One region of the Citrobacter amalonaticus genome, then DNA from elsewhere that is predicted to be linked to it. Evidence: predicted binding sites of a transcription regulator. Region 1 holds the regulator's gene; each other region holds the start of a gene.
The links. Region 1 encodes PurR, which represses purine synthesis genes. Its sites were predicted from a motif close to CANGCAAACGTTTGCNTG; they were not measured.
Positions count from the first base shown of each region.

Region 1 (3,167 bases):
GTTGTTCTCTAATTTTGATTAATCACACTGGCGCAGAGTGTAGGGAGTGAATTTCGGCTTGTGAAACGGTAATATTTGTTTATTGCATTCAAAAATTTTGTAGGCAGATTATGTGGTCAGAATATGCGCTGGAAGTCGTCGATGCCGTGGCGCGCAACGGGAGTTTTAGTTCTGCGGCCCAGGAGTTGCACCGGGTGCCTTCGGCGGTCAGCTACACGGTTCGCCAACTGGAAGAGTGGCTGGCCGTCCCGCTTTTTGAACGTCGCCATCGTGATGTAGTGTTAACCCCGGCGGGCGCCTGGTTTTTGAAAGAAGGCCGCTCTGTCATCAAAAAAATGCAGATCACGCGCCAGCAGTGTCAGCAGATCGCCAACGGCTGGCGTGGGCAACTTCCCATCGCGGTGGACAATATCGTGCGACCGGAACGCACGCGGCAATTGATCGTCGATTTCTACCGCCACTTTGATGACGTGGAGCTACTGGTCTTTCAAGAGGTGTTTAATGGCGTCTGGGACGCGCTGTCAGATGGCCGGGTCGAACTCGCCATCGGGGCAACCCAGGCGATCCCGGTGGGAGGACGATACACGTTCCGCGATATGGGTAAGCTGAGCTGGTGTTGCGTCGTTGCCAGTACGCATCCGCTGGCCGCTATGAGCGGGCCGTTAAGCGATGACACGTTGCGCAACTGGCCGTCGCTGGTGCTGGAAGATACGTCCCGCACTCTGCCGAAGCGCGTGACCTGGCTGCTGGACAACCAGAAGCGGGTGGTGGTGCCGGACTGGGATTCCTCCGCGACCTGTATTAGCGCCGGACTCTGTGTCGGCATGGTACCGACGCATTTCGCCAAGCCGTATCTTAACAAGGGGCAGTGGGTCGTGTTAAATCTGGAGAACCCGTTCCCGGATGCGGCCTGTTGCCTGACCTGGCAGCAGAATGATATGTCACCTGCGCTGATCTGGCTGCTGGATTATCTGGGAGACAGTGAAACGCTGAACAAAGAGTGGTTGCGGGAGCCAGATGAGACTCCCGCAGAAGAGGCTTAACGACGGTAGTCGCGGAACGGGCCATCCGCAACGGAGCGGCGCTCCACCAGGCGCGGGTGGACTTCAATAGACTGCGACTCTTCGCGTTTATTGACGATGCGGTCCAGCAACATATTAAAGGCCGTCTCACCCAGCGAATCTTTTGGCTGGTGGATAGTGGTCAACGCCGGCGTAAAGAAACGGGCGTTGCGCACGTTGTCGTAGCCTATCAGCGACACGTCCTGCGGGACGCGCAGACCCATCTCATCGGCGGCGCACAGGGCGCCCATCGCCATGATATCGCCGCCACAGAAGACCGCCGTCGGGCGATGCGCCTGCGACAGAATTTGCTGCATAGCGCGGTAGCCGGATTCCGGCTCGAAGTCGCCTTGTACAATCCAGTTTTCAGGCACTTTAATCAGCGCTTCATCCATCGCCTTCATAAAACCGGCCAGACGGCCTGCGCCAGTGTTACGCTCCATCAGTCCTGGGATCACGCCAATTTCGCGATGTCCGCGCTCAACGAGGTAACGGCCTGCCATATAACCGCCTTCAAAGGCGTTATCAATCACCGTATCGGTGAAGTCGGCTTTGGCTTCGCCCCAGTCCATCACCACCATCGGGATATGACGATATTCTTCCAGCATTGAGAGCAGGGGATCGGGGTATTCGGAACACATTACCAGCAGGCCATCAACGCGTTTTTGCGCCATCATGGACAGATAGGCACGCTGTTTTTCCAGGTTGTTCCAGACGTTACCGAGGATCAGGGTATAGCCCTTCTGGAAGCAGTTCTTCTCAACCGCTTCAATAATTTCGGCAAAATAGGGGGCTTCGCTGCTCGTCGCCAGCAAACCGATAGACTTGGTATGGTTGACTTTCAGGCTGCGGGCAACCGCGCTGGGGGAATAGTGCAATTCTTTGATTGCCGCCCACACTGCATTGCGTGTTTCTTCAGCGACGAAACGCGTTTTGTTAATTACGTGTGACACGGTTGTAGTGGAAACGTTTGCGCGCTTCGCTACATCTTTAATTGTTGCCATTAAATCTCACTCCAGACCCAACCTGAACATTAAATTACGCTAAGTAAACGTTTGCCTTTACTCATCCTGTGCCCAACATCAGGGCTGCGGCACGCCGGGAAACGACACGGAACGTCAGGAAGGGGTCAATGGCCGGTACGCTAATCAAGTAAGCGTCGAATTTTGTCTGATCTTTACGAAAAGGGGAAGTATTAAAAGCACATATCACTCTAAATCGTGGGAGATTTTTACACTCAAGTGTGTAAAAATGCGCTATATCACTTTTTGTGTGGGAATAAAAAGGAGAAAAGTTGATGAGCACCGATCTGAAATTTTCATTAGTGACCACGTTTATTGTTCTGGCTTTAATCGTTGCGGGCGGCCTGACGGCGGCACTGCACTGATCCCCCTCGGGGGAGTTCCTGCTCCCTCGAACCTCCTGTCATATTGTTATTGAATCTGCAAAAGTCTTTTGTATTTTTGTTAACTTCTCTTTTTTTGTGATTGATGTCATGCTTTTGACTCTTAGTTAAGCATCGCGCCCTGTCGCGAAGAGCCGGAGTCATCACTGCATGAAAATTAATTATCCGTTACTGGCGCTGGCCATCGGCGCGTTCGGCATCGGTACCACCGAATTCTCGCCAATGGGTCTGCTGCCCGTCATCGCGCGTGGCGTTGATGTGTCCATCCCTGCGGCAGGTATGCTGATTAGCGCTTATGCGGTAGGCGTGATGGTCGGCGCGCCGCTGATGACGCTGTTGCTGTCACATCGCGGACGCCGTAATGCGCTCATTTTTCTGATGGCTATTTTTACGCTCGGTAACGTGCTCTCGGCGATTTCGCCGGATTACACCACGCTGATGTTGTCACGTATTTTAACCAGCCTTAACCACGGCGCATTCTTTGGCCTGGGTTCGGTGGTGGCGGCAAGCGTGGTGCCGAAGCACAAACAGGCGAGCGCCGTTGCCACTATGTTTATGGGGCTGACCATCGCCAATATCGGCGGTGTGCCGGCGGCGACCTGGCTGGGTGAAACCATCGGCTGGCGGATGTCGTTCATGGCGACGGCGGGGCTGGGCGTTATCTCGATGCTGAGTCTCTTCTTCTCATTGCCAAAAGGCGG
Region 1 covers NZ_CP014015.2:4,178,706-4,181,872, forward strand. The annotation lists gene punR (DNA-binding transcriptional activator PunR) at 111-1,043, shown strand; gene purR (HTH-type transcriptional repressor PurR) at 1,040-2,065, opposite strand; gene AL479_RS20320 (YnhF family membrane protein) at 2,359-2,448, shown strand; gene AL479_RS20330 (MFS transporter) at 2,617-3,167, shown strand, end outside.

Region 2 (3,167 bases), 1.1 Mb from region 1:
CGGGACGTTTCCAGATTGTGAGCGAGTCGCCGCGCGTCATCCTTGATGTCGCGCATAATCCCCATGCAGCGGAATATCTCACCGGACGACTGAAAATGTTGCCGAAAAAGGGGCGCGTTCTTGCCGTTATCGGTATGCTACATGATAAGGATATTGCGGGAACGTTGGCCTGGTTGAAAAGCGTGGTCGACGACTGGTATTGTGCTCCGCTGGAAGGCCCCCGGGGCGCAACGGCAGAACAACTGCTGGAACATCTCGGTAAAGGCAGTGTCTATGACAGTGTCGCGCTGGCATGGCATGCCGCTCTGGCAGACGCGAGACCAGAAGATACCGTACTGGTGTGTGGTTCATTTCACACGGTTGCACATGTCATGGAAGTGATGGACGCGGGGAGAATCGGTGGCGAGTAAGTTTCAGAATCGTTTAGTCGGCACGATTGTGCTGGTCGCGCTGGGCGTCATTGTGTTGCCCGGGCTGCTCGACGGGCAGAAAAAACATTATCAGGATGAATTCGCGGCGATCCCGCTGGTCCCGAAACCGGGCGATCGCGATGAGCCGGATATGATGCCAGCGGCAACGCAGGCATTGCCGACCCAGCCGCCAGAAGGGGCGGCGGAAGAGGTACGGGCAGGCGATGCGGCGGCGCCGTCGTTGGATCCGTCACGCTATGCATCAGCGAATAATCCTGAGCTTGATACGACGCCAGCGCCGGTAGAACAGCCCAAACCAAAACCGGTTGAAAAGCCGAAGCCGCAACCGAAGCCACAGCCGCCTGTAGAGGCAACGCCTGCTCCGGTTCCCGCTCCTGCGCCAAAACCGGCGGCAGAAGAGAAACCGGCGCCGACGGGTAAAGCCTACGTTGTGCAGTTAGGTGCGCTGAAAAATGCCGATAAGGTCAATGAGATCGTGGGTAAACTTCGTGCCGCAGGTTTCCGGGTATATACTTCTCCGTCAACGCCAGTACAGGGTAAAATAACCCGTATTCTCGTGGGGCCGGATGCATCACGCGACAAGCTGAAAGGCTCGCTCGGCGAGTTACAGCAAATCTCCGGATTAAGCGGAGTGGTGATGGGGTACAGCCCGAACTAAGTGAGGGTGGTCTGACGACAGCGCTCGGCGTCTTATCAGGCTTCCCATCTTGTTGTTTGTCGGCCGGATAAGGCGTTTCTACCGCCATCCGGCAGTGCCCGAAGAGGCATAAAACGGTATGGCGTTGAAGTTTTTTTCAGCGCCATTTTTATTTACGCACGGGAAGGAAATCCCTACGCAAACGTTTTCTTTTTCTGTTAGAATGCGCCCCGAACAGGACGACAGGGCGTAAAATCGTGGGACACATATGGTCTGGATTGATTACGCCATTATCGCGGTGATTGGTTTTTCCTGTCTGGTTAGCCTGATCCGTGGCTTTGTTCGTGAAGCGTTATCGTTGGTGACATGGGGTTGTGCTTTCTTTGTCGCCAGCCATTACTACACTTACCTGTCTGTCTGGTTTTCGGGCTTTGAAGACGAACTGGTTCGAAACGGGATTGCCATCGCGGTGCTGTTTATCGCGACGCTGATCGTCGGCGCCATTGTGAACTACGTGGTAGGGCAACTGGTTGAGAAAACCGGTCTGTCAGGTACCGACCGGGTTCTGGGGGTCTGTTTCGGGGCTCTGCGCGGCGTGTTGATTGTGGCTGCCATTCTGTTCTTTCTCGACACCTTTACCGGCCTGTCGAAAGGTGAAGACTGGAGTAAGTCACAGCTGATCCCGGAGTTCAGTTTCATCATCAGATGGTTCTTTGACTATCTGCAAAGCTCGTCAAGTTTCTTGCCCAGAGCATAAGCGTTGGGTTGTAGCTTAACGAGGAAAAAGACGTATGTGCGGTATTGTCGGTATCGCCGGTGTTATGCCGGTTAACCAGTCGATTTATGACGCCTTAACAGTGCTTCAGCATCGTGGTCAGGATGCCGCTGGCATTATCACCATCGATGCAAATAACTGCTTCCGTTTGCGTAAAGCAAACGGTCTGGTGAGTGATGTATTTGAAGCTCGCCACATGCAGCGTATGCAGGGCAACATGGGCATCGGTCATGTGCGTTATCCAACGGCTGGCAGCTCCAGCGCCTCTGAAGCTCAACCTTTCTACGTCAACTCCCCGTATGGCATCACGCTTGCCCACAATGGCAACCTGACCAATGCCCACGAACTGCGTAAAAAGCTGTTTGAAGAGAAGCGCCGTCACATCAATACCACCTCAGATTCTGAAATCCTGCTCAATATCTTCGCCAGTGAGCTGGATAACTTCCGCCACTACCCGCTGGAAGCAGACAACATTTTCGCCGCGATTGCCGCGACCAACCGCCAGATCCGCGGCGCGTATGCCTGCGTGGCGATGATTATCGGTCACGGTATGGTTGCCTTCCGTGACCCGAACGGTATCCGTCCGCTGGTGCTGGGTAAACGTGATATCGGCGATGGCCGCACCGAATATATGGTAGCGTCTGAAAGCGTCGCGCTGGATACCCTGGGCTTTGAATTCCTGCGTGACGTTGCGTCGGGCGAAGCGGTTTATATCACTGAGAAAGGGCAGTTATTCACCCGTCAGTGTGCCGAAAACCCGGTCAGCAATCCGTGCTTGTTCGAGTATGTTTACTTCGCGCGTCCGGATTCCTTCATTGACAAGATTTCCGTCTACAGCGCCCGTGTGAACATGGGTACCAAACTTGGCGAAAAAATTGCCCGCGAGTGGGAAGATCTGGATATTGATGTGGTCATTCCGATTCCAGAAACCTCCTGCGATATCGCGCTGGAAATTGCGCGTATTCTCGGCAAGCCGTACCGTCAGGGGTTTGTGAAAAACCGCTACGTCGGTCGTACCTTTATCATGCCGGGACAGCAGCTGCGCCGTAAGTCTGTACGCCGCAAACTGAACGCCAACCGCGCGGAGTTCCGTGATAAAAATGTCCTGCTGGTGGATGACTCCATTGTGCGTGGCACCACCTCAGAGCAGATTATTGAGATGGCACGTGAAGCCGGGGCGAAAAAGGTCTATCTGGCCTCTGCGGCACCGGAGATTCGCTTCCCGAACGTGTATGGCATCGATATGCCTACCGCAAACGAACTGATTGCGCATGGTCGTGAAGTGGATGAAATTCGCCAGATCATCGGCGCAGACGGCCTTATC
Region 2 covers NZ_CP014015.2:367,312-370,478, reverse strand. The annotation lists gene folC (bifunctional tetrahydrofolate synthase/dihydrofolate synthase) at 1-410, shown strand, start outside; gene dedD (cell division protein DedD) at 400-1,089, shown strand; gene cvpA (colicin V production protein) at 1,337-1,825, shown strand; gene purF (amidophosphoribosyltransferase) at 1,860-3,167, shown strand, end outside.
Region 2: the regulator PurR is predicted to act here: its motif matches at 1,264-1,281, upstream of cvpA (colicin V production protein).

Region 3 (3,167 bases), 2.2 Mb from region 1:
ACGAACTGCCCCCCGGACGCACTCCCGTCACAACGGTTGCCATTCCGGATACGCGCCGCAGCGATATTATTGACCGCGTGCGCAACGCCTGTACGCAGGAAAGCCGCCAGGCCTACTGGGTCTGTACGCTGATTGAAGAATCTGACCTGTTAGAAGCGCAGGCCGCAGAAGCCACGTGGGAAGAGTTAAAACTCGCGCTACCAGAACTGAACGTCGGCCTGGTCCACGGGCGCATGAAGCCTGCCGAAAAACAGGCGGTGATGGCGGCGTTTAAACAGGGCGAACTGCACCTGCTTGTCGCCACCACGGTGATTGAAGTCGGTGTGGATGTCCCTAATGCCAGTCTGATGATCATCGAAAACCCGGAACGTCTCGGTTTAGCACAGTTACACCAGCTACGTGGACGTGTCGGGCGTGGCGCGGTGGCGTCGCACTGCGTACTGCTCTACAAGTCGCCGTTATCAAAAACGGCGCAGAAACGCCTGCAGGTGTTACGCGACAGCAGCGATGGCTTTGTGATTGCGCAAAAAGATCTCGAAATTCGCGGGCCCGGTGAATTACTGGGTACGCGGCAGACGGGGAATGCAGAATTTAAGGTGGCGGATTTACTGCGCGATCAGGCCATTATTCCGGAAGTTCAGCGTATCGCACGTCACATTCATGAACGTTACCCCCAAGAGGCAAAAGCGTTAATCGAGCGCTGGATGCCGGAAACAGAACGCTATTCTAACGCCTGATGGCGATGCAAAAGCGCGGTGGTTCATCACCACCGCATCTTCACGTTATTGCGCAAAAATAGGCAACAGCAGATACAGCTTAATTACCAGCGCGTTGACGATATCAATGAAAAACGCACCAACCATCGGCACCACCAGAAAGGCCATATGTGAAGGTCCGAACCGCTCGGTAATCGCCTGCATGTTGGCGATTGCCGTCGGCGTCGCCCCCAGACCAAACCCGCAATGGCCCGCCGCCAGCACGGCTGCATCGTAGTTTTTGCCCATCATCCGCCAGGTCACCACTATCGCGTACAGCGCCATAAAGATGGACTGCACCACCAGGATTGCCAGCATCGGCAGGGCCAGCGAAGCCAGTTCCCACAGCTTCAGGCTCATCAGCGCCATGGCCAGAAACAGCGACAGGCTAACGTTCCCGAGAACGGACACCGCGCGCTCAAAGACGCGATAAAAGCCCACCGCCGCCAGGCCGTTACTGACAATCACGCCGACAAACAGCACGCAGACAAACGTAGGCAGCTCAAACACCGTTCCCGCCAACAGTTGCGCAACAATCCGACCTACGGTCAAACAGATAGCGATAAGCGCAATGGTTTCGATCAGCACCAGAGAAGTGATCATCCGCCCGACGTCCGGCTTTTCAAACGCGGTGGGTACCGCCAGGTCGTCAGGCATGCCGTCCGGCGTCGTCGAGTGCTTGACCAGGTAACGCGCAACAGGCCCGCCAATCAGACCGCCGAGGATCAAACCAAACGTCGCGCACGCCATCGCCACTTCCGTCGCGTTAGCAAAGCCGTAGCGTTCGATAAACAGCTTGCTCCAGGCGGCGCCAGTACCGTGGCCGCCAGACAGCGTGATCGAGCCGGCAATCAGCCCCATCAGCGGATCAAGTCCCAGCAGGCTGGCCATCCCAATGCCGATGGCGTTTTGCATCAGCAGCAATCCCACGACGACGATCAGGAAAATGCCCACCACGCGACCGCCTGCCCGTAGGCTGGCGATGTTGGCGTTTAAACCGATGGTAGCGAAAAACGCCAGCATCAGCGGATCGCGTAACGTCATATCAAAGTTCACTTCCCAGCCCATGCTCTTTTTCAGTACTAACAGGGCCAGCGCCACCAACAACCCGCCGGCAACGGGTTCTGGAATCGTGTATTTCTTGAGGAAGGAGACTGAATGAACCAGTTTTCGTCCCAACAGCAACGTCAGCGTTGCAGCAACGAGGGTTGATAAGGTATCGAGTTGAAACATACAAAGCTCCTTGAGTACGTCTGAATCAGTTACGCACGATGTCTTATTCCTGCGGATATTTTTAGCTTTTAGTAGTAATTCGGCATGGATTTTAAGCAGAAAAGAGGGAAAAGTTATATAAAAATGTGATTTTATCTATTTTAAATATTAAGAATACCCACTCGCAAACGTTTGCTTTTACCATCTGGTCAGATAAAATGCCCGCTTTGTCACCACGGGATTATCATTGATGTCTGTTAACACCCTCGAGTCGGAAAATGCGCAACCGGTTGCGCAGACTCAAAACAGCGAACTGATTTATCGTCTTGAAGATCGCCCGCCGCTTCCGCAAACCCTGTTTGCCGCCTGTCAGCATCTGTTGGCGATGTTCGTTGCGGTCATTACGCCGGCGCTGCTCATCTGTCAGGCGCTGGGGTTACCGGCTCAGGATACGCAACACATTATCAGTATGTCGCTGTTCGCCTCTGGCGTGGCCTCCATTATTCAGATTAAAGCGTGGGGTCCGGTGGGTTCAGGGTTGTTATCGATTCAGGGCACCAGTTTTAACTTCGTGGCACCGCTGATTATGGGCGGCACCGCACTGAAAACCGGCGGCGCAGACGTCCCCACCATGATGGCGGCGCTGTTTGGCACCCTGATGCTGGCCAGTTGCACGGAGATGGTGCTCTCCCGGATCCTGCATCTCGCGCGTCGTATCATCACCCCGCTGGTCTCGGGCGTGGTGGTGATGATTATCGGTCTGTCGCTGATTCAGGTGGGGCTGACGTCCATCGGCGGTGGTTATGCCGCGATGAGCGACAACACGTTCGGCGCACCCAAGAATCTGATGCTGGCAGGCGTTGTACTGTTGCTGATTATTCTGCTCAACCGTCAACGTAACCCGTATCTGCGCGTGGCGTCACTGGTTATCGCTATGGCGGCGGGCTATGCGCTGGCATGGTTTATGGGCATGCTGCCGGAAAACAACGCGCCAGCCTCCCAGGAACTGATCATGGTGCCGACGCCGTTGTACTATGGGCTGGGCATTGACTGGAACCTTCTGCTACCGTTGATGCTGGTGTTTATGATTACCTCGCTGGAAACCATCGGCGATATCACTGCAACGTCCGACGTTTCCGAACAGCCCGTTTCTGGCCCGCTGTACATGAAGCGTCTGAAGGGCGGTGTGCTGGCGAACGG
Region 3 covers NZ_CP014015.2:1,971,444-1,974,610, reverse strand. The annotation lists gene recG (ATP-dependent DNA helicase RecG) at 1-737, shown strand, start outside; gene gltS (sodium/glutamate symporter) at 783-1,988, opposite strand; gene xanP (xanthine/proton symporter XanP) at 2,218-3,167, shown strand, end outside.
Region 3: the regulator PurR is predicted to act here: its motif matches at 2,149-2,166, upstream of gltS (sodium/glutamate symporter).

Region 4 (3,167 bases), 1.8 Mb from region 1:
TGAAAGCGCCGCTGTTTTCAAGCTGGCTTAACGTCTGTGTCATGGGCGATGGTTCCTGAAACGTGCAGTGAATCGTGATTGTCTCTGTCTGCGAGCCCGGTGGCGCTAACGCTTACCGGGCCTACGCATGCCTTGTAGGCCGGATAAGCGCAACGCCATCCGGCAAAGGCGTATTTACTCGTCTTCTAACAATGCTTCGTACGCAGTGGCATCCAGCAGCGAGTCCAGTTCGCTCTCATCACTGGCTTTGATTTTGAAGATCCAGCCATCGGTGTACGGCTCGCTATTCACCAGTTCCGGGGAGTCGCTCAGCGCATCGTTAACGGCCACGATCTCACCGCCGATCGGCGCATAGATGTCAGAAGCGGCTTTGACCGATTCGGCAACTGCGCAGTCATCACCCGCGCTCACGGTCGCGCCGACTTCCGGCAGGTCAACAAAAACCATGTCGCCCAACAGTTCCTGAGCGTGTTCGGTAATGCCAACGGTGTAAGAGCCGTCAGCTTCTTTGCGCAGCCATTCGTGTTCTTTACTGTATTTCAGTTCTGCTGGTACGTTGCTCATCAATCAATCTCCAGAAAAGGATGAATCACGCGACGGCTTTGCCGTTACGCACAAAAACAGGTTTAGTCACTTTTACCGGCATTTCGCGGTTGCGAATCTGCACAATGGCCGTTTCGCCAATGCCAGCGGGTACGCGCGCCAGCGCAATGCTGTAGCCCAGCGTCGGTGAGAAGGTACCGCTAGTGATAACGCCTTCCAGTTGATTACCCTGGGCGTCAGTGAAACGTACCGGCAGTTCATTACGCAGAACGCCTTTCTCGGTCATCACCAGGCCAACCAGCTGCTCGTGGCCTTTTTCACGCTGGAGTTCCAGCGCTTCACGGCCGATAAAATCGCGGTCTGTCGGCTCCCACGCGATGGTCCAGCCCATATTAGCCGCCAGCGGGGTGATCCCTTCGTCCATCTCCTGACCATACAGGTTCATACCCGCTTCCAGACGCAGCGTATCGCGCGCGCCCAGACCACACGGTTTCACGCCCGCTTCCACCAGCGCACGCCAGAAATCCGCCGCCTTTTCATTCGGCATCGCAATCTCATAGCCCGCTTCACCGGTATAACCGGTCGTGGCGATAAACAGGTCGCCGGCCTGCACGCCGAAGAACGGTTTCATGCCTTCAACGGCTTTGCACTGCTCGTCAGTAAACAGGGATGCCGCCTTCGCCTGCGCGTTAGGCCCCTGCACCGCGATCAGCGACAGGTCATCACGCACGGTAATGTCGATGGCAAAAGGTTCAGCGTGTTGGGTAATCCAGGAGAGGTCTTTTTCGCGAGTGGCGGAGTTAACAACGAGGCGGAAGAAGTCTTCGGTAAAGTAATAGACAATCAGGTCATCTATCACGCCGCCCGAGGCGTTAAGCATACCGGAATAAAGAGCCTTGCCGGTTTTCGTGAGCTTTGCCACATCGTTCGCCAGCAGATAACGCAAGAACTCCCGAGTGCGACTGCCGCGCAGATCGACGATGGTCATGTGCGACACATCAAACATTCCGGCATCGGTGCGAACCGCATGGTGTTCATCGAGCTGAGAACCATAATGCAGCGGCATCATCCAGCCGTGGAAATCGACCATGCGCGCGCCGCATAGCGTGTGTTGTTCGTACAAAGGCGTCTGTTGAGCCATCTTGTCCTCATTGAATAAGCGGGGCTGACCACCCTTTCGCAGCGAAAATTGCCGCCACGAAACCCGGCATCGAAGTCACTCCTGGGCTCCGACGCAAACGTTCTCTTTGCCCCTGAACTTACCACCGAAACCCACGCTAAACCATAAAACAAAATTAACCATCACATTAGCTTATGACTAAAAATCGCCAAAACATCATCAGCATAAAAAACCATTAATAAGCCTATCAACACGGATTAACGATAAGCATTCATTCATAACAGGCGCACATATCAACATTAAACGCTAAAAAAATGTCAAAACTGGCGTTACGCAAAAATCACGACATTAGAAAATATAATGCGAAAAGAAGAGTGAAATTAGTTTATTTCAAATGAGGGAAGCCTCCCGGCGAAGACGCCGGGAGAAGGAAATGTGACGGGTTTCAAATTCTATAAAAGAGGTGAATTCTTAGCGAAGCCACTCAGGCAGATCGTTTAATCCCATTGCCTGACGGAGAAGTTGCGGTTTAACGCCAGGGAGGGTGTCAGCCAGTTTCAGTCCCATATCACGCAGCAGTTTTTTCGCCGGATGCGTTCCCGCAAACAGCTCGCGGAACCCCTGCATGCCCGCGAGCATCATCGCGGCGCTGTGCTTACGGCTGCGCTCATAGCGACGCAAATAGAGGTACTGACCGATGTCTTTGCCCTGACGATGCAGACGTTTGAGCTCATCCACCAGTTCTGCGGCATCCATGAAGCCAAGGTTTACGCCCTGTCCGGCCAGCGGATGGATGGTATGCGCAGCGTCGCCCACCAGCGCCAGACGATGCGCGGCGAACTGACGCGCATAGCGTCCTGTCAGCGGAAACACCTGGCGTTCGCTTTCCACCCGACACAGCCCCAGACGATTATCAAACGCGATGTTCAGCGCCTGATTAAATTGCTCATCGCTGGCCTGCTGCATCCGCTCAGCCTCTTGTGGCGCAAGCGACCAGACGATGGAGCACAAATGCGGATCGCTGAGCGGCAAAAATGCCAGAATACCATCACCGTGAAACGCCTGACGGGCAACCGCACCGTGCGCGTCTTCGGTGCGAATAGTCGCGACCAGCGCATGATGGCGATAATCCCAGAAGGTCAGCGGAATGTCTGCTTTATTACGCAACCACGAGTTTGCCCCGTCGGCACCAATCACCAGGCGTGCGGTGAGCATTGCGCCATCTTTCAGCGTCAGGAAGGCTTCGTTTTCGCCCCACGCCACCTGCTGCAATTCGGCAGGCGCCATCAGCGTGATATCGGAGGATTGTTGCGCTTTTTGCCACAGCGCGTAATGGATCACCGCGTTCTCCACGATATGGCCCAGATGGCTGTAGCCCATGCTTTGGTCATCAAATTCAATACGGCCAAAGCTGTCCTTATCCCACACTTCCATCCCGTGATAGCAACTGGCGCGGCGAGCCACAATGTCTGACCAGACGCCCAGACGGGTAAGCAGTTTTTCA
Region 4 covers NZ_CP014015.2:1,040,245-1,043,411, forward strand. The annotation lists gene gcvP (aminomethyl-transferring glycine dehydrogenase) at 1-43, opposite strand, end outside; gene gcvH (glycine cleavage system protein GcvH) at 175-564, opposite strand; gene gcvT (glycine cleavage system aminomethyltransferase GcvT) at 590-1,684, opposite strand; gene AL479_RS24175 (hypothetical protein) at 1,978-2,061, shown strand; gene ubiI (FAD-dependent 2-octaprenylphenol hydroxylase) at 2,135-3,167, opposite strand, start outside.
Region 4: the regulator PurR is predicted to act here: its motif matches at 1,775-1,792, upstream of gcvT (glycine cleavage system aminomethyltransferase GcvT).